4 regions of the Quatrionicoccus australiensis genome follow, and region 1 is predicted to be linked to each of the others. Evidence: predicted binding sites of a transcription regulator. Region 1 holds the regulator's gene; each other region holds the start of a gene.

Region 1 (5,058 bases):
GGTCGTCAAGAACAAGGTGTCGCCGCCCTTCCGCGAAGCCATTTTCGACATCCTGTACGGCGAAGGCATTTCCCGCCACGGCGAAATCGTCGAACTCGGGGTTGCCCACAAGCTGGTCGAGAAATCCGGCGCCTGGTATTCCTACAAGGGCGAAAAGATCGGTCAGGGCAAGGACAATTCCCGCGAATTCCTCAAGGCCAACCCGGAAATCGCTGCCGAGATCGAGGCGGGCATCCGCGAAGCGGCCAGCACCAATGTCATCAAGCCGGTCAAGGCAGCCAAGGTTGATGGCTGATCCCTCTGCTGCGCTGCGGGTTGCCGCGCTTCGACTCCTCACCCGGCGCGATCACAGCCGGGCGGAGTTGAAGGCCAAGCTCGCCGCGCAGGCGGAGTCGGAAGAACAGCTCGAAGCCGTGCTCGAACGCCTGCAGGCCGAGCGCCTGCTGTCCGATTCGCGTTACGCCAGTCAGCGCGTCGTCGCCCGTGCCGGGCGCTACGGCAATGCGCGGCTGAAGCAGGAACTGCGGCAATGCGGCATCGGTGATGACGACATTGCCGATGCCTTGCCCGAGGCCGGCGATGAAGCCGAGCGTTGCAAGGCGGTATGGGCGAGAAAATTCCGCGAGTTGCCGCAATCGGCAGCCGAGCGGGCCAAACAGATGCGTTTTTTGCAATATCGCGGTTTTTCCGGCGACGCGATTCGCCGTGTCATGCGCGGAGCCGATGAATGAGCGATGTCAAAGTGTCCACCCTGAGTGCCCACAACCTCAAGAAGCGCTACAAGTCGCGGACGGTGGTCGAGGATGTTTCCTTTGATGTCAAAAGCGGCGAGGTCGTCGGCCTGCTCGGCCCGAACGGGGCCGGCAAGACCACCTGTTTCTACATGATTGTCGGCTTGGTCGCGGCTGATGGCGGCGAGGTCTATATCGACGATGTCCGCCTCACCCACCTGCCGATGCACAGCCGGGCCCGCCTCGGCCTGTCCTACCTGCCGCAGGAAGCCTCGGTCTTCCGCAAGCTCAATGTCGAAGAGAACATCCGTGCCGTGCTCGAGCTGCTCAAGCTGCCGGCGCAGGAACTCGACGACCGCCTCGAAGGCCTGCTCAGCGAACTGCACATCGGGCATGTCCGGCACGTCAATGCGGCCGCCCTCTCCGGTGGTGAGCGCCGCCGCGTCGAAATCGCCCGCGCCCTGGCCACCAACCCGCGCTTCATCCTGCTCGACGAGCCGTTTGCCGGTGTCGATCCGATTGCTGTACTGGAGATCCAGAAGATCATCCGCTTCCTCAAGGAGCGCGGCATCGGTGTCCTGATTACCGACCATAATGTGCGCGAAACGCTCGGTATCTGCGATCACGCCTATATTATTAACGCCGGACGCGTTCTCGCGTCTGGACGGCCGGACGAAATCGTTGATAATGAAAGCGTCCGCAAGGTTTATCTCGGCGAGCATTTCAAGCTCTGACCGTTAGGCTGCACCCCAACCCGAACCGATGAAGCCAGCTCTCCAACTAAAACTATCCCAGCATCTGGCACTGACGCCTCAGTTGCAGCAGTCGATCAAGCTATTGCAGTTGTCGACGGTCGAGATGCAGCAGGAAATCGAGCGTTACCTGCTGGAAAATCCGATGCTGGAGCGCGAGGACGAGGCCGGTACGGAATCCTTTGGGGCGGCGCAGCAATTCGATTCACCGGCCAACGAAACGACGCGCAGCGAACCGACTGAAGAGCGCGAACGTGATCCGCGCGAGGAACGCGAGCAGGAAGTGCCGAGCGCACCTTCCGAAGTCGATGATGATCGCTGGGCTTCCGATGCCGGGACCTTTACCGGTGCCGGGCGTGATGAAGACGACGACAGCGATTCACGCGACATCCATTCGGCCGCCACCAGCCTGCGCGAACATCTCGGCTGGCAGCTGGGCATGACCCAGCTCAGCGAACGCGATCGCAGCCTGGTCCGTTTCCTGATCGAAGCGCTGGACGATGACGGCTATCTCTCGGCCACGCTTGAGGAGCTGTGGGAAACCCTGCCGCCGGAATACGAGATCGAGCTCGAAGAGCTGGAAATCGCCCTGCACCACATCCAGCATTTCGATCCGACCGGGATCGGCGCGCGCAGCCCCAGCGAATGCCTGGCGCTGCAATTGAAAGCGATGCCGGCCGACGAAGTACAGGCGCTTGCCCTGGCGATCGTCGAGAAGCATCTGGAACTGCTCGCGGCGCGCGATTTTGCCAAAATTCGCCGGTTGACCGCCTGTGACGACGATGAACTGAAGGCGGCACAATCCCTGATCGTCAGCCTCAATCCGCGGCCGGGGGCGCGTTTCTCGCAGACCGAGGCGCGCTACATCACGCCGGACGTAATGGTCAGGAAGCTCAAGGGCAAATGGACCGCCTACATCAATCCGGATGCCTACCCGCGCCTGCGCATCAACCGTCTGTATGCCGAGATTCTGTCGAGACAGCGGCGCGGCAATGGCAACCTGACCGGCCAGTTGCAGGAAGCACGCTGGCTGATCAAGAACGTGCAGCAGCGTTTCGAGACCATCCACCGCGTGACGCAGGCCATTGTCGATCGTCAGCGCCAGTTTTTCGAACATGGTGAAGTCGCCATGCGGCCGTTGGTCCTGCGCGAAATCGCCGATATTCTCGGTTTGCACGAGTCGACCGTCTCGCGCGTCACCAGCCAGAAATACATGGCGACGCCGCGCGGCATCTTTGAATTGAAATACTTTTTCGGCAGTCATGTGTCCACCGATACCGGTGGTGCCTGTTCTGCCACCGCCATTCGCGCCCTGATCAAGCAATTGATCAGTGCCGAGGATGGCAAGAAGCCCTTGTCGGATAGTCAATTATCCGAAATACTAGGCCAGCAGGGAATTGTTGTAGCCCGACGCACGGTAGCCAAATATCGCGAGTCACTCAACATCCCGCCGGTCAATTTACGCAAGACCCTGTAGAGAGAGGAGAAAAAATGAATCTGCAGATCGCTGGTCACCACATCGAAGTAACCCCGGCATTGCGCGAATACGTCGAGAACAAGCTCGATCCCGTCGTTCGCCATTTTGACAAAGTCACCGGTGTTAACGTGGTTCTGTCCGTAGAGAAGCTCAAGCAGAAGGCTGAAGTGACGTTGCATGTGCCGGGCAAGGACATTCACGTTGAAGAGAACGGCGATGACCTCTACGCCGCCATCGATGCGCTGTTTGACAAGCTGGACCGTCAGGTTCAGAAGTACAAGCAAAAGGTCCAGGATCACCATCGCGGTGACAAGCCTGTACACCACATGGCTGACTAATAGCCGACCGGCCGCGGCACTTGTGCTGCGGCCCTGGTTTTCAAATCCCCTATGAACAACCCCCTAACGAATATTCTGCCGGCTTCGCAGGTTCTTCTCGACCTTGATGCCAGCAGCAAAAAACGGGTGTTCGAACAGGCCGGCATGCTTTTCGAGAGTCATCTCGGACTCGCTCGCTCGGTTATTTTCGACAGTCTGTTCGCCCGTGAAAAACTCGGCTCGACCGGCCTCGGTCAGGGCATTGCCATTCCGCATGGCCGTATCAAGGGTCTCAAACAGGCTTCCGGCGCTTTCATGCGCCTGACGACTCCGGTGCCCTTCGATTCCCCGGATGGCCGGCCCGTCAATCTGCTCTTCGTCCTGCTGGTTCCCGAACAGGCAACCGAGCAGCATTTGCAGATTCTTTCCGAACTCGCCCAGCGTTTTTCCGATCGCACCTTCCGTGAAGCCCTGCTGGCGGCACCGGATGCGGCCGCGATCGTGACCCTTTTCCAGTCCTGACGTTCAGCCGTGCGCCACATCAGCCTGGTCCAGCTCTATGAGGACAACCGCGACAAGCTGTTGCTCAACTGGGTAGCCGGCCAGCAAAGCGATTGCATGATCGAGCTGAAGGCGGCAAACAACTATGGTGCCGATGTTGTCGGCCATATCAATGTCATCCACCCGGAGCGCCTGCAGGTCATGGGCCAGGCCGAGTATGACTGGGCCATGCGCATCGGCGAGCGCCGTTTCGGCCAGATGTTCCAGGATTTGCTGGAGGCGCAGTCGCCGGCCGTCATCGTTGCCGATGGTCTGACGCCGCCGCCGATGCTGGCGGAAGCTTGCCGTCAGTACAATACCCCCTTGATCCTGTCACCCAAGCCGTGCTCGGCGGTCATCGACTTGCTGCGCATCTACCTCTCGGCTCGACTGGCGGATACCGTCAATCTGCACGGTGTCTTCATGGATGTGCTGGGCATGGGCGTCCTGATTACCGGTGATTCCGGAGTCGGCAAATCCGAGCTGGCCCTTGAGCTGATTTCCCGCGGCCACGGTCTGGTTGCTGACGATGTGGTCGAAATGGCGCGTATCGCACCGACCACCATCGAAGGGCGCTGTCCGGGCATGCTGCGTGACTTTCTCGAGGTGCGCGGCCTTGGCTTGCTCAATATCCGGACCATTTTCGGCGAAACCGCATCGCGCCGGAAAATGAAGCTGAAACTGATTGTCCATCTGCAAAAGGCACTGGCTGGCAGCGATGCGCCGCGCTTGCCGCTCGATGCCCAGACCCAGGAAGTGCTTGGTGTTGCGGTACGCAAGGTGCTGATCCCGGTCGCGGCCGGACGCAATCTGGCGGTCCTCCTTGAAGCTGCTGTGCGCAATACCATCCTGCAATTGCGCGGTATCGACAGCATGCAGGATTTCATGGATCGTCAGCAGCGCATCATGCTTGACGATGACGCCTGAATCGCCGATAGTCTGCGAGCCTTTTCCCTACTGATTCAGGAGTCGTTAATGAAAAAATTGCTTAGCCTGCTTGCTCTCGTGATGGCCGCTTCTTCTGTTTACGCTGCAGATGATTGCGCTGCCCGCGCCGCGGAAAAGAAACTGGCTGGTGCTGCCAAGAACAGCTTTATGAAGAAGTGCCAAGCCGACGCCAAGGGGCCGGAAGTTACCGCCTGCGAATCGACTGCCAAGGAAAAGAAACTGGCCGGTGCCGCGCGTAACAGTTTTGTGAAGAAATGTGTGGCTGACGCCCAGGCTGGCGCCAAATAATAGCC
Region 2 (5,058 bases), 740 kb from region 1:
CATTACCTGACTGCCATGCTGCGGCCAAAGGGGATTGCCGTGACACGAATTGCTCGCGGGATACCGGTCGGTGGCGAGCTCGAATACGTCGATAGTGGCACCTTGGCGCAGGCGTTGCGAGAAAGAAAGAACTGCGCCGGGTGACAGCGGCTTTGATCGGAGGTTCCGATGTCGTATAATTTAGCGTTTATTTTTAATCCCATCCAATTCCTTTAGGGGTCAGCGTTATGAGCAAACAAGGAAAAATGGACTGCGGCAGACGGCGTTTGATCGTCGCGACCGCGGCCGTGGGCGGGGCGGGGGCTGTTGCAGCACTCGTACCGTTCGTCTCCAGCTTGCTTCCGTCAGAGCGTGCCAAGGCAGCAGGCGCTCCGGTAGAAGTCGATATCAGCAAGCTTGAACCGGGCCAGATGATGACCGTCGAGTGGCGCGGCAAGCCGGTGTGGATCATCAATCGCACCAAGGAAATGCTGGATACGCTGCCCAAGCTGGCTGATGCCGTGGCTGATCCGAAGTCCGAAAAGACGAGTCAGCAGCCGGCCTATGCCCAGAACGATACCCGTTCGATCAAGCCGGAAATCATGGTCGTGGTCGGGATTTGTACCCACCTTGGCTGTTCGCCGTCCTCCAAGTTCAAGGCCGGTGCCGAAGAAGGCATGCCGGGCGAATGGCTGGGCGGTTTCCTTTGCCCCTGTCACGGTTCGACCTTCGACTTCGCTGGTCGCGTGTTCAAGGCGAAGCCGGCCCCGACCAACCTTGAAGTGCCGCCGCACGTGTATCTCGCCGATACCCGTATCCTGATCGGCGATGACAAGAAGGGAGCATAAGAAATGGCTGCTGGCAATTTCGAAAAGTACAAGTCTGACGGTTCCCTGGCCGGCAATGCGCTCGAGTGGCTGGATGCGCGTTTCCCGGCAACTTCCATGTGGAAGGGGCATCTGTCCGAATACTACGCACCGAAGAATTTCAACTTCTGGTATTTCTTCGGCTCACTGGCCCTGCTGGTCCTGGTCATCCAGATCGTTACCGGCATTTTCCTGGTCATGCACTACAAGCCGGATGCTGCGGTAAACGCGAATGGCGTTCCTGTCGCCTTTGCTTCCGTCGAGTACATCATGCGTGATGTGCCGGGTGGCTGGCTGATCCGCTACATGCACTCGACCGGTGCTTCGGCCTTCTTCATCGTGGTTTACATGCACATGTTCCGTGGCCTGATCTACGGTTCGTACCGCAAGCCGCGCGAGCTGACCTGGCTGTTCGGTGTCGGCATCTTCCTGGTGCTGATGGGCGAAGCCTTCTTCGGCTATTTGCTGCCGTGGGGTCAGATGTCCTACTGGGGCGCCCAGGTGATCGTGAATCTGTTCTCAGCCATCCCGGTCATCGGCGCTGATCTTTCGCTGATCATCCGTGGTGACTTCGTGGTTGGTGACGCAACCCTGAACCGTTTCTTCTCCTTCCACGTCATCGCCTTCCCGCTCGTGCTGCTCGGTCTTGTCGCCGCCCACGTGCTGGCGCTGCACGAAACCGGTTCGAACAACCCGGACGGCGTCGAAATCAAGGCCAACAAGGACGAAAACGGCATTCCGCGTGACGGCATTCCGTTCCACCCGTACTACACGGTCAAGGACATCGTCGGTGTTGTCGTCTTCCTGATGATTTTCTCTGCCGTGATGTTCTGGGCTCCCGAAGGTGGTGGCTACTTCCTGGAAACGCCGAATTTCTATCCGGCTGACCCGCTGAAGACCCCGCCGCATATCGCGCCGGTCTGGTACTTCACGCCTTACTACTCCATCCTGCGTGCGATGGTCTGGAACTTCTTCGGTCTCGATGCCAAGTTCTGGGGTGTGGTGGCGATGGGTGCTTCCGTGGTGATCTTCGCTGCCTTGCCTTGGCTCGATCGCAGCCCGGTCAAGTCGATCCGCTATCGCGGCCCGATCACCAAGGCCATGATCACCATTTTCGTGATTTGCTTCTTCATCCTCGGTTACCTGGGCACCTTGTCCCCGTCTCCGATGGGCGAAATCATTTCGCAAATCTGCACGGTGTTCTACTTCGGTTTCTTCCTCGGCATGCCGTGGTGGTCCCGCATGGACAAGTTCAAGCCGGTTCCTGACCGCGTGACGATGAAGTGAGGGTGCAAAAAATGAAAAAATTTCTGATCGCATTGCTCTTCGCGCCGATCATGGCTTTTGCCAGCGGCGGTGCGGTTCATCTCGACAAGTGGCCGGGTTCGGTCAGTGACAAGGCGGCGCTGCAGAATGGTGCCAAGGTCTTCGTCAATTACTGCCTGAACTGCCATGGTGCTTCCTACTTGCGCTACAAAAACCTGCTGGATCTGGGGTTGACCGAGCAGCAAGTGAAGGACAACCTGATGTTCACCACCGACAAGATCGGTGGCCTGATGACGGTTGCTGCCCGTTCCGACGAGCAGAAGCAATGGTTCGGCGCCACGCCGCCCGACCTGACCATCATTGCCCGTGCCCGTGGCGAAGCCGGCAACGCCGGCGCCGGTGCCGACTGGTTGTACACCTATCTGCGTTCCTTCTATCGCGACGAAAACCGTCCGACCGGCTGGAACAACGTGGTGTTCGAAAACGTCGGCATGCCGCACATCCTGTATGGCCTGCAAGGTCAGCAAGTGCTGAATCACGAAACGCACAAGCTGGAACTGGCCGTGCCGGGTGAGCTGGCTCCTGCCGCCTACGACAAGACGGTTTCCGATCTGGTCAGCTTCATGGTCTGGATGGCCGAGCCGCAACAGGAATTCCGCCGTACGCTGGGCTTCTACGTTCTGGGCTTCCTTGCCGTTCTCTTCGTCGTGGCCTACGCGCTGAAGAAGGAATACTGGAAAGACATTCACTGATCCTTCCCGGATCAGCTAACGGCATCGCGGGTTTGGCTTCGGCCGGCCCCCGGTGCCGAATCTCATTTTGAGGGTTACCACAAATGATGAACCTCTATTCGGGCACTACCTGCCCTTTTAGTCACCGTTGCCGCATTGTCCTGTTCGAAAAGGGCATGGACTTTCAGGTCATCGATGTCGACATGTTCAACAAGCCGGAAGAAATGGCCGCGATCAACCCGCACAATCGCGTGCCGGTTCTGGTCGAGCGCGATCTCGTCCTGTTCGAGCCGAACATCATCAACGAATACATTGACGAACGCTTCCCGCATCCGCAACTGATGCCGGCCGATCCGATCATGCGCGCCCGCGCCCGCCAGTTGCTGGTCGGCATGGAACGCGAAATCTTTTCCTTCATGGAAGTGATCGAAAAGAACAGCAAGACCGCTGATAAGGCCCGCCAGGAAATCAAGGCGCGTCTGACCGAAATCGTGCCGATCTTCAACAAGCAGAAGTTCATGCTGGGTGACGAGTTCTCCATGCTCGACGTGGCGATTGCCCCGTTGTTGTGGCGTCTCGACCACTATGGCATCGATCTCGGCAAGGCTGCCGCACCGCTGATGAAGTACGCCGAGCGCATCTTCAGCCGGCAAGGTTTCATCGACGCGCTGACGCCGTCCGAAAAAGCGATGCGCAAGTAACAGGCATGGGGCTTCCTTCGACCAAGCCTTATTTGCTGCGCGCCATCTGGGAATGGTGCTGCGATAACGGTTTCACGCCGCATATCGCAGTCACCGTCGATTCCCGGACCCGCGTGCCGCGCGAGTTCGTGCGTGACGGCCAGATCGTGCTCAATCTGGGACCCGGTGCGACCAACAAGCTGCAGATTGGCAATGACTATGTCGAGTTTCAGGCGCGTTTTGGTGGTGTGGCGCGTGAGTTGTCGATACCGGTTGGTCAGGTAACGGCGGTTTATGCGCGTGAAAACGGAGCCGGGATGGCCTTCGAACTCGAAGACGATGCCGGCGTAGCCGAAGCGTTTTCTGCCGAGCTGGGGGCTGGAGATTCTGCACCAGACGAGGACCCGCCCGAGCCGCCGCGCCCGGATGCGGGGCGCCCGAAGCTGCAGCGCATCAAATAGGGACTCGCTCGCCTGGTGATGCACCAGAATGGGGAGATTTCCATTGGAAATCTCCCCGTTTGTTATTCAAGTCCATGATTTTTAACGATGGCACGGCTGTTGCTCAAAGCCATGCCAAAAGGAAAAGTCATGCAAACTGAAGTCAAATCCACTTGTTGTTATTGCGGCGTCGGCTGCGGCGTTCTGGTTGCCACTGAAGGTGGTCGCATTGTCGGCGTGCGCGGTGATCCGCAGCATCCTGCCAATTTCGGTCGTTTGTGCACCAAGGGGGCCAGCCTGCATCTGACGGCTGACACTACCTGTCGCCTGCTCCATCCGGAACAGCGGACGGAGCGGCATGGCCTGCGCCAGCGTCTGAGTTGGGATGCCGCGCTCGACCAGGCGGCCGGGCGTTTTGCTTCGATCATCCGTGAGCATGGTCCGGATTCGGTTGCCTTTTATATCTCCGGTCAATTGATGACCGAGGATTACTACGTCTTCAACAAGCTCGCCAAGGGCTTGATCGGCACCAACAACGTCGATACCAATTCGCGTCTCTGCATGTCCTCGGCGGTGGCCGGCTACAAGCAGACCCTGGGTGCTGACGCGCCGCCGTGCAGTTACGAGGATATCGATCAGGCCAGCCTGATCTTCATCAGCGGTGCCAATCCGGCGCTTGCCCATCCCATCGTCTTTCGCCGGATCGAGGATGCGCGGGCGGCCAACCCCAACCTGCGCATCATCGTTGCCGATCCGCGGCGCAGCGAGACGGCGGAAATCGCCGATCTGCACCTGCCGCTCAAGCCGGGCACCGATGTCGCGCTATTCAACGGCATGCTGCAGGTGATGATTGCCGAGAACCTGATCGATGCCGACTATATCGCCGTCCATACCCGTGGCTTTGCCGAGTTGCAGGCGATCGTCGGCGAATACACGCCGGAGCGGGTCGCTGCGATCTGCGGCCTGCGGGCCGCGGATATCGTTACGGCGGCGCGCTGGTTCGCCGGCAGCAAGGCAGCGCTTTCGCTCTACTGCCAGGGGCTCAACCAGTCGGCGCACGGGACGCAGAATAACGCCGGCATCATCCATCTGCATC
Region 3 (5,058 bases), 590 kb from region 1:
GGAAAACCCGTGGCGCCCGTTCTGCTCCGAGCGCTGCAAGCAGATTGATCTCGGCGCCTGGGCCAGCGAAAGCTACCGGATTCCGGTTGCGGTCGATCCCGAAGATCCGGCGCTGACCGTTCCCGACGACGACCGCGGCTGACCGGGTCGCCCCCGGCAATTACCAGCCGCGCAGCATGGCGATGCCATGCGCCCCATGTGCCTGCGCTTCGCCCAGCATGGCCTTTTGCATCCCGCCCAGCGCAAAGACCGGAATCGTATTGCCGGCCAGCTGACGGGCGAATTCATCCCAGCCCAGCCCGCTCGCCTCCGGATGCGTCTGCGTCGGCAAAACCGGGCCGAACAGCGCGTAATCGAGCTCCAGCTCGCCGGCCCGGCGGATTTCCGCAGCCGTGTGGCAGGAAGCCCCGACCCAGGTGAAATCGGGGCGCGTCGTACAGGCGGCCAGACTCGTCGCCGACAAATGCACACCGTCCGCCCCGACCATGCGGGCGATTTCCTCGCTATCGTTGATGACGACCAGCGCGCCATGCTCATGCGCCAGACGTACGACGCTTTCGGCGAACCACAGGCGCTGCGCCGCCGGCCAGCCCTTGTCACGCACCTGGATCAGGCGCAAGCCGCCAGCCAGGGCTTCTTCGAGGCGCTCGAGCTGACGCTCGACACCTTCGACTTCGCCCTGCGTGATCGCCATGCTGGTCGGCAAGGCCAGGCCCTTCAGGATCGGACCATTGGCCGGCAGGATGGGCGCGACATGCGGCGTTTTGCCCATTTCCAGCCAGTCGACCGCTGAGTGCTCCAGCGGCGCGGTAATGCCGATCTCACCGGTCCACGCCGTGACACGCCAGAATTCCAGGCGCACCGTTGCATGCGGATAGGTGAATTCGCGCGTCAGCCAGGGCGAACATTCGGTCACCGTGATGCCGAGTTCTTCGTGCAATTCGCGGATCAGCGCCTGACGATAATTTTCACCCGGCTCGACCTTGCCGCCGGGAAACTCCCAGTAGCCTGCATAGACCTTGCCTTCGGGGCGTTGCGCCAGCAGGAACTCGCGCCCGTCGGCACGCAACATGACGGCGGCCGCAACCTGGACGATCTTGCTCATCGCGCAGCCGTCCCCGCCTGCTGGCCGGCGAGATCGCGCGCGAACTGCCAGGCGACGCGACCGGAACGCGAGCCGCGACCGAGCGCCCAGTTCAGTGCATCGCGCTCGCAGGCGGCAATCACCGTCTCGCTGACGCCGAACTCGCGCAGCCAGTGATAGACGATGGCCAGGTAATCGTCCTGGCTGAACGGGTAAAACGAAATCCACAGGCCGAAGCGCTCGGACAGCGAGATCTTCTCCTCGGTCGCCTCGCCGGGATGAATTTCCTCATTGACGCGCGTCGTCTCCAGGTTCTCGGAGAAATACTCCGGCAACAGGTGACGCCGGTTCGAGGTCGCGTAGATCAGCACATTGTCGGGCGGCGCCGCGATCGAGCCGTCGAGCACCGTCTTCAGCGCCTTGTAGGCGGTTTCGCCGGCCTCGAAGGAGAGGTCGTCGCAGAAAATGATGAATTTTTCCGGTCGACCGTCCAGCACATCGACAATATCGAGCAGATCGACCAGATCGTCCTTGTCCACCTCGATCAGGCGCAGGCCCTGGGCGCTGAACTCGTTGAGCACCGCCTTGACCAGCGACGACTTGCCGCAACCGCGGGCGCCGGTCAGCAGGACGTTGTTGGCGCCGCGGCCGGCGACGAACTGCTGCGTGTTGAGCGTGATGCGCGCCTTCTGGTCGTCGACGTTCTCGAGATCGGCGAGACGGATCGGGTGCGGATGCGGCACCGGCTGCAGCCAGCCGCGCCCGTCGCGCTTGCGCCAGCGGAAGGCGACGGCGGCATTCCAGTCGGGCAGCGGCGAAAGCGGCGGCAGGGTCGCCTCGAAACGGGCAAGGACGGCTTCGGCCCGGGCAAGCAGGCGTTCAAGCGGAGGAGTGTTGGGCATGATCGTTTTATACTTCGCGGCGAATTGCGAACTCTAACGAAAGCCATGCCAAAACTCCAAGCTGCATTTCTCTCCCTGACCGTACTCGCGGCCGCCCTGCTCGCCGGCTGCAGCAGCATTCCGTTCAGTGAAGCACCAGCCGCCTGCGCGCCCTGCGCCGCCTGCCCGAGCTGCCCGCCCGCCGTCGCCACATCGGCACCCGCCCCGGCGCCAACCGCCCCCACCGCTTTCTCGCGCAGCCTGCAAGCGGGCACCTGGAACGAGCTGCCGGGCTGGGCCGAGGACGACCACGCTGCCGCCTGGCCCGCCTTCCTGCAATCCTGCCGCGGCATGGCGAGCAAGCCGCACGGCCCGGCCTGGAAGCGCGTCTGCGACCTGGCCAAAGCCGCCGGCCCCAGCCTGAGCAGCAAGGACGCCCGCCAGTTCTTCGAAAACCACCTGCGCCCCTACGCCATCCTCGCCGCCGACGCGAACCCGAATGGCCTGGTCACCGGCTATTACGAGCCGTTGCTGCGCGGCAGCCGGCAGGCGACGCGCGGCTTCGAGCAGCCGGTGCGCGGCGTGCCGGACGATCTGCTGACCATCGACCTCTCCGCCGTCTTCCCCGAACTCAAGGACAAGCGCGTGCGTGGCCGCCTCGAAGGCAACAAGGTCGTGCCCTACTGGTCGCGCGCCGAAATCACCGCGCGTGGCGACCGTCTGCCCGGCCGCACCCTGCTCTACGTTGACGATGCGGTCGAGCTCTTCTTCCTGCAGGTCCAGGGTTCCGGCCGCGTCCAGCTCCAGGACGGCAGCCAGGTCCGCCTCAACTACGCCGACCAGAACGGCCACCCCTACCAGTCGATCGGCAGGGTATTGGTCGAGCGTGGCGAACTGAAGCTTGAAGAAGCCTCGATGCAGGGCATCCAGAACTGGGCGCGCGCCAATCCGGCCCGCCTCAACGACCTGCTCAACAGCAACCCGAGCTACGTCTTCTTCCGTGAAGTGCCGAACAGCAAGGACGGCCCGGTCGGCGCCCTCGGCGTACCACTCACGCCCGAGCGCAGCATCGCCATCGACCCGCGCTCGGTGCCACTCGGCACGCCGGCCTTCCTCGCCACCACCCGCCCCAATTCGGCGCAGCCGCTGAACCGCCTGGTGATGGCGCAGGACACCGGCGGGGCGATCAAGGGCGCCGTACGCGCCGACTTTTTCTGGGGCTTCGGCAAGGAAGCGGGCGAACAGGCCGGACGCATGAAACAGTCCGGACGCATCTGGTTGCTGCTGCCGCCCGAGGCTGCACTCAAATAAGGCAAGCGCGCACCAATCGATTGCACATTAGTTAAAAAACGCACCATGTCGGTGCTTATTTCATCAAGCACGGAAAAATAACGCACTGATTTGAAAAGGAAAGCACGCACTGGAATGGTGCTTGCTTTCCTCCCCCGGTCTTTTGAATCGGGGGTTTCATGGAAGCGTATCAATCCAGCAGCAACGTGCTGTTCATCCTGCTCGGCGCCATCATGGTGCTGGCCATGCACGCCGGCTTTGCCTTTCTCGAAGTCGGCACCGTCCGCAAGAAAAACCAGGTCAATGCCCTGGTCAAGATCCTGACCGACTTCGGCATCTCGACCATCGCCTATTTCTTCATCGGCTACGGCATCGCCTACGGCACGCATTTCTTCACCGGCGTCGAAACGCTGATGGAAAAGAACGGCTTCGAACTGACCAAGTTCTTCTTCCTGCTCACCTTCGCCGCCGCCATCCCGGCCATCATCTCGGGCGGCATCGCCGAGCGCGCCAAGTTCCACCCGCAACTGGCCGCCACCTTCCTGCTCGTCGGCTTCGTTTATCCGTTCTTTGAAGGCATCGCCTGGAACCAGGCCTTCGGCATCCAGGCCTGGCTGAAAGCGACCTTCGGTGAAGAGTTCCACGACTTTGCCGGCTCTGTTGTCGTGCATGCCATGGGCGGCTGGATCGCCCTGCCCGCCGTGCTCCTGCTCGGGCCACGCTACGGCCGCTACAGCAAGGATGGCCGCATCTCCGCCCACCCGCCGTCATCGATTCCCTTCCTGGCGCTCGGCGCCTGGATCCTGACCGTCGGCTGGTTCGGCTTCAACGTCATGAGTGCGCAGACGCTCGACAAGATCTCCGGCCTGGTCGCCCTCAACTCGCTGATGGCCATGGTCGGCGGCACGCTGGTCGCCATGGTGCTCGGCAAGAACGACCCCGGCTTCGTACACAACGGCCCGCTCGCCGGCCTGGTTGCAGTATGTGCCGGCTCCGACATCATGCACCCGATCGGTGCCCTGGCCGTCGGCGGCATTGCCGGCGCCCTGTTCGTGATCATGTTCACGCTGACCCAGAACCGCTGGAAGATCGACGACGTGCTCGGCGTCTGGCCGCTGCACGGCCTGTGCGGCGCCTGGGGCGGCATCGCCGCCGGCATCTTCGGCAGCAAGGCCCTCGGCGGCGCCGGCGGCATCGCCTTCATGCCACAACTGATCATGACCGCGATGGCCATCTGCGTCGCCCTGATCGGCGGCACACTGGTGTACGGCACCCTGAAGCGCCTGTTCGGCATCCGCCTCGACCAGGAAGAAGAATACGACGGCGCCGACCTCAGCATCCACAAGATCACGGCAACGCCGGAGCGCGAACCGAACTGGTAAAGCGCTGGTTGGAAATAATGTCTGTCAGGCGCGTGTAAAGCCTGTCGGACTGTCGATGTAAGAGAGGCCCGGCGATTGCCGGGCCTCTCTTTTTCAACTTCAGCTATTCGGCCAATAGCTGCCGGCAGCCGGTGTCTAGGAGAATGACGGCAATCGGTTGGATTTCTGCCTTTTGACCTCGTGATATAGGAATCGAATACAACGCCAGAGAACTTGATCGAATGTCCCATCGCCCCATCAAGCTGGTATCCCGTCAGGGTATTTGAGGCGCAGCTTCTTGTTTCGCAATCGGTACGAATACCCCCGCATTTTTGCAGGCCTGAAGAAAACCATTCTTCAGAAAATTTTCATTGGCATAGGGCGATTGCTCCGCGTGGCGCTTCACGACTTGCAGGTATTTGTCAGGTGTTTGTCCTTCCGC
Region 4 (5,058 bases), 1.4 Mb from region 1:
ATCCGGCCGGTGCCGGTTCGGTCTCCCACATCGCTTCCATGGCAGCAAGCTTGGTTTGCTGTGCTTCGCCGACGGTGTAGCCGGACTCGTCGCCGAGCACGATGACCGAACAGATCGAGGCAAAGCCGAAGGCGGCGGCGATGCGGAAGCTCTTCTTGGCGAACTCGACGTCGCGGCCACGCAACAGGTAGAAAGCCGAAATCGAGAGCACGAACATGGCGCCCGTGACATAGCCGGCCGAGACGGTATGGACGAACTTGGCCTGGGCGTCCGGATTGAAGAGCACGGCCCAGAAATCGACCATTTCCATGCGCATCGTTACGTAGCTGAACTCGGCGCCGACCGGGTTCTGCATCCAGCCGTTGGCGATCAGGATCCACAGTGCCGAAAGATTGGTGCCGATCGCCATGAGCAGCGTAACCAGCAGATGCTGCTTGCGCGACAGGCGGTCCCAGCCGAAGAAAAAGAGGCCGATGAAAGTCGACTCGAGGAAGAAGGCCATCAGGCCTTCGATCGCCAGCGGCGCGCCGAAGACGTCGCCGACATAATGCGAGTAATAAGCCCAGTTGGTGCCGAACTGGAATTCCATGGTGATGCCGGTGGTGACGCCAAGCGCGAAATTGATGCCGAACAGCTTGCCCCAGAAGCGGGTCATGTCCTGGTAGATGGTCTTGCCGGTCATCAGATAGACCGACTCCATGATGACCAGGATCCAGGTCATGCCGATGGTGAGCGGCACGAAGAGGAAGTGGTACATCGCGGTGACGGCGAACTGCAGTCGGGAAAGATCGACGAGTTGCTCACTGAGCATTGCGGGCTCCTTGCTGGGGCGGGTTGCTGGCGGTCAGTTCATGATTGCCGAGATGGCGGGCGGCGGCCGCGCTGTCCACGGTCACCCGTGCTTCGCGGATAAAGCACCACCACAGGCCGACAATGAGAATCAGCTTGATCACTACGATGACAAGAATCTCCTTGCGCAAGCGGCGATCGCGCTGGTTCATGAACTGCCTCCACGGGTTAATATCAGCATTTACTTATCAAGACGCGTGCCAGCTCGCGATACCCGCTCCGTTGGTGTCAAGTCCATGATTAAAAAGGCCGGCCGGATGTCGGACCAAGGCTGGTTTGTCTGCCATGTGGCAGAATGGCAGTTTTGTGGCAGTATTTGTTGGCAGGGGATGGCATGGCAGACAAGCAAGCGGCGTTGAGTGAATTGATCTCCTTCCTGGAGAACCTGGCCGAGCCGCACATCCTTTGCGACCGCAATTACCGCATCGTTGCGGCCAACGAGGCCTACCGGAACAACTGGAACGACCAGCGCGAGGTTGTCGGGCGCAAGTGCTACGAGGTTTCGCACCGCTACACGGTACCTTGCGACCAGGCCGGCGAGTCCTGCCCCCTGCAGCGCAGTCTGCATTCGGGGCAGCGCGAGCGCGTGCTGCACTTGCACCATACTTCGCGCGGCGAGATGTTCGAGAACATCGAGTTGTCGCCGATTCGCGATGGCGCCGGCGAAATCGCCTATTACGTCGAGAAGCTCGAGCCTTTGCCCGGGGCGCGCAGTCTGGCGCACGCCCAGGGACTGATCGGACGCTCCGGCATGTTTCTGGGCATGATGGAACTGGTCGCCCGCGTCGCGCCCTCAGATGCCGCGGTGCTCCTGCAGGGCGAGTCCGGCACCGGCAAGGAACTGGTGGCGAACGCCATTCATCAGATCAGCCGGCGGGCGGACAAGCCGTTTGTGGCGGTCGACTGCTCCGGATTGGCCGAAACCCTGTTCGAAAGCGAGTTGTTCGGCCACGAGCGGGGGGCTTTCACCGGCGCAACCGCGCGCAAGACCGGTCTGGTCGAGGCGGCTTCGGGCGGAACCCTGTTTCTCGACGAAGTCGGCGACATTCCCTTGTCGATCCAGGTCAAATTGTTGCGCCTGCTCGAAACCGGTACCTATCGCCGGGTCGGTTCTCCGGATTTGCGCCAGGCCGAGGTCCGGATCGTTTCCGCAACCCATCGGCCGCTCGCGGAAATGGTTGCTGAAGCTTCCTTCCGCCAGGATCTCTTCTACCGCCTCAATGTCTTTCCCATCTTCCTGCCGCCATTGCGGCAACGCGGCGACGACGTCCTGCTGCTCGCCGAGGCCCTGCTCGCCCGGGTTGCCAACGGACGGACATTGAGCTTCGCAGCGGAGGCAGTCGACTGGTTGAAGGCTTACTCTTTCCCCGGCAACGTCCGGGAATTGCGCAATATTCTCGAACGCGCCTGCCTGCTTTGTGATGGTGACCAGATCCGCCTTTCACACTTGCCTTCGCTGGCGCCTGGCGCTTTTTCCGGTGCATTGGCGCAGCCGCCGCAATCGCTTCGTCAAGCCGCTCCTGATGCCGACCCGCTTGCTTTCGTTCGCCTGGTCCGCAATTTTGCCGGGAGCCGTCAGGCTCTGGCAAAACACCTGGGAATTTCGGAAAGGACGCTCTACCGACGTCTGAAGCAATGTGGCCTGGAGCCTGGTCCAGGCACTGCTGGCGGACAGGACTGAGGCCGCTTTTCAGCCTGGATTTCAGCGATTCTTCTGAGTCAGGCGGCCGACGACTTTTTCCAGCGTATCGAGTACGCGTGCTGCGTTGAAAGGCTTGACGATGAAGCCGTTGGCGCCGCCCATGATTGCTTCCTGCACGGTGTCCGGGTCGGCGTTGCTGGTGATCATCACGACGGCGGTTTCCGGGCGGGCCGCCTTGATTTCGGCGAGGGCTTCGAGGCCGTCCTTCTCCGGCATCATGACATCGAGACAGATGATGTCCGGCTTCAGGCGATCGGCCATGTCGACCGCGATGACGCCGTTACGGGCTTCACCGACGACTTCGTATTCTTCGCCGCGCAGCATGGCGCGCAGGATGCTGCGCATCATGTCGTTGTCGTCGACAATCATGATGGAGGTGCGTTTTCTGGCCATGGTCTCAGTGGCTGGCGGTCTGGGCAGGGCGGCTGACCCGGTCGCGGCCGTCATCCTTGGCGTGGTAGAGCGCCTGGTCAGCGGCTTCGATCAACAGCCCGAACTCGTCGCTGTCGCCCGGTGCTGCGGCAGCAATGCCGATGCTCAGGGTGACATGGCCGAATGGCGAGTCGCTGTGCGGAATATGCAGTGCGTGGATGGCATGCCGGATCTTCTCGGCCATGAACAGCGCGCCACCGATCTGGGTTTCCGGCAGGACGATGGCAAACTCCTCACCGCCGTAGCGGGCGACGACATCGGCGGCGCGTTCCATGCAGCGCTGGATGGCGTTGGCTACCTGGCGCAGGCAGTCGTCTCCGGCCTGGTGGCCGTAGGTGTCGTTATAGCGTTTGAAGTAATCGACATCGCACATCAGCAGCGCCATGCTGGTTGAGCCGCGGCGAGCACGTCGCCATTCGCGCGCAATGTATTCGTCGAACAGCCGGCGATTCGGAATGCCGGTCAGTCCGTCGCGGGCGGAGAGGCGCATCAGCTCCTGGTTGGCAACGTCGAGCTTGCGGGCGAGGACGACCAGCGAGGTACGCATCTGGATGATGCGCTGCATGGCGCGAATCTTGGCGCCGAGCACGACCTCGCTGATCGGTTTGGTCAGGTAGTCGTCGCCGCCGGCCGCGATGCCTTTCTCGATATCCTCGTCCTTGTCGAGTGAGGAGAGAAAGATGATCGGTGTCCAGTTGCCGTTTTCCTCGAGGCCGCGGATGCGCTGGGCGACGGTGAAGCCGTCGATATCGGGAAGAATCACGTCGAGCAGCACCATGTCCGGCCGCTCAGCCTGGAAAACCTCGATGGCCCGTTCGCCATTGTCGGCCTGGACAGCCGTCGCACCATAACGCTGGACGTATTGCGTAATGATCAGCAGGCTGCTGCGGGTGTCTTCGACAATGAGGATTTTCATGGCTGGCGAACTTCAGGATCGCGGCAGTCTAACGGCAATAACTGTTGAAGAACAGCAGTCCGCCTGTCGATATGCCGACTGCGACAGTGCACCAGCAAATCGCGTAGATCAGGGCGCGGCGCGCTTCATAAGCCGCATGGTGCTGCTTGCAGGTGAAGTAGCGCTGAAACTCGCCAAAAGTCACGACAACCGCGAGCAGGAAAAAAATCATCCCGCTGAACAGGAAAATGATCGGTCCATTGCTTAGCTCGCGACAGGCGCTGACCGTGAAGCGCAGCCGCATGAGCACCGAGTCGGTCTTGAAGGCAAAGCGGCTGACGGCGTAGGTCAGCAGGCCAAAACCGGCAATCAGTCCGAGCGTCAGCCAGGTTTCGCCGCGCTTGAACTGGGCAATGATGCCTTTCAGTTCGGCACTGATTTCCCTGAGTAGATTGACCAACCATTTCATGAGTGTTTACCGCCGTTTCGGGCGGTCCAATGTGCTAAATTCGAAGGAAATAACGTCGGATGGAAGATTACCATGACGAAACAAATTGATAACAAATTGACGGCGGCGCGCGCCAGGGAAGTTCTTGTCTCGCCCAAGGCCCGCCGCTTCGGTAAATGGACGGCCATTGGCGTGGTGGTTTTCGGACTGCTCGGCTTTTTTGCTGCGCCGCCCTTGCTGAAATCCGTGCTTTTGTCGCAGCTTGCCAAGGAATTGCACCGCGATGTCAGTATCGAAACAATATCCATCAATCCCTTTGCCCTGTCGGCGCGGGTGCAGGGCCTGGCGATCAAGGCCGAGGGTGGCAAGGAAGTCTTCGGCTTTGACGAATTGTTCGTCAATCTGTCGACGGCATCGATTTTCAAGTTTGCCGCCGTCGTCGACGAGATTCGTCTGCAGGGGCCGCGCGTCGCCGTGGCGCGTCTCGCAGACGGGCGTTACGACATTTCCGACCTGCTCGATGAGTGGATGAAGCCCAAGGACGAGCCGGATACCGGAACGCCGCGCTTTTCGCTGAACAATATCCAGGTCGCTGACGGCAAGGTCGTGTTCGACGACCAGCCCAAGGGCAAGGTGCATACGATCAGTGAGCTGAATCTGGGCGTGCCTTTTGTTTCCAGCCTGCCCTATCAAGCCGAAGCCCTCGTTGAGCCGAGCTTTTCGGCCAATATC

The links. Region 1 encodes sigma-54, which starts transcription at its own class of promoters, with help from an activator protein. Its sites were predicted from a motif close to TGGCACGCTTNCTGCTNA; they were not measured.
Region 2: the regulator sigma-54 is predicted to act here: its motif matches at 4,072-4,089, upstream of KI612_RS16135 (nitrate reductase).
Region 3: the regulator sigma-54 is predicted to act here: its motif matches at 3,387-3,404, upstream of KI612_RS02600 (ammonium transporter).
Region 4: the regulator sigma-54 is predicted to act here: its motif matches at 1,035-1,052, upstream of cydP (cytochrome oxidase putative small subunit CydP).

What each region holds. Positions count from the first base shown of each region.
Region 1 is NZ_CP075188.1:4,116,161-4,121,218, reverse strand. It holds gene recA (recombinase RecA) at 1-295, shown strand, start outside; gene recX (recombination regulator RecX) at 288-731, shown strand; gene lptB (LPS export ABC transporter ATP-binding protein) at 728-1,465, shown strand; gene KI612_RS19520 (RNA polymerase factor sigma-54) at 1,494-2,960, shown strand; gene hpf (ribosome hibernation-promoting factor, HPF/YfiA family) at 2,975-3,298, shown strand; gene ptsN (PTS IIA-like nitrogen regulatory protein PtsN) at 3,350-3,799, shown strand; gene hprK (HPr(Ser) kinase/phosphatase) at 3,809-4,744, shown strand; gene KI612_RS19500 (hypothetical protein) at 4,793-5,053, shown strand.
Region 2 is NZ_CP075188.1:3,380,717-3,385,774, reverse strand. It holds gene recR (recombination mediator RecR) at 1-144, shown strand, start outside; gene petA (ubiquinol-cytochrome c reductase iron-sulfur subunit) at 228-827, shown strand; gene KI612_RS16155 (cytochrome b) at 831-2,132, shown strand; gene KI612_RS16150 (cytochrome c1) at 2,144-2,863, shown strand; gene KI612_RS16145 (glutathione S-transferase N-terminal domain-containing protein) at 2,947-3,543, shown strand; gene KI612_RS16140 (ClpXP protease specificity-enhancing factor) at 3,549-3,983, shown strand; gene KI612_RS16135 (nitrate reductase) at 4,113-5,058, shown strand, end outside.
Region 3 is NZ_CP075188.1:539,760-544,817, reverse strand. It holds gene KI612_RS02620 (DNA gyrase inhibitor YacG) at 1-142, shown strand, start outside; gene KI612_RS02615 (Nudix family hydrolase) at 161-1,105, opposite strand; gene KI612_RS02610 (ATP-binding protein) at 1,102-1,986, opposite strand; gene mltA (murein transglycosylase A) at 2,032-3,276, shown strand; gene KI612_RS02600 (ammonium transporter) at 3,435-4,637, shown strand; gene KI612_RS02595 (HNH endonuclease) at 4,891-5,058, opposite strand, start outside.
Region 4 is NZ_CP075188.1:2,697,881-2,702,938, reverse strand. It holds gene KI612_RS12985 (cytochrome ubiquinol oxidase subunit I) at 1-811, opposite strand, end outside; gene cydP (cytochrome oxidase putative small subunit CydP) at 801-1,001, opposite strand; gene KI612_RS12975 (sigma-54 interaction domain-containing protein) at 1,184-2,530, shown strand; gene KI612_RS12970 (response regulator) at 2,552-2,944, opposite strand; gene KI612_RS12965 (diguanylate cyclase) at 2,949-3,899, opposite strand; gene KI612_RS12960 (hypothetical protein) at 3,928-4,347, opposite strand; gene KI612_RS12955 (DUF748 domain-containing protein) at 4,420-5,058, shown strand, end outside.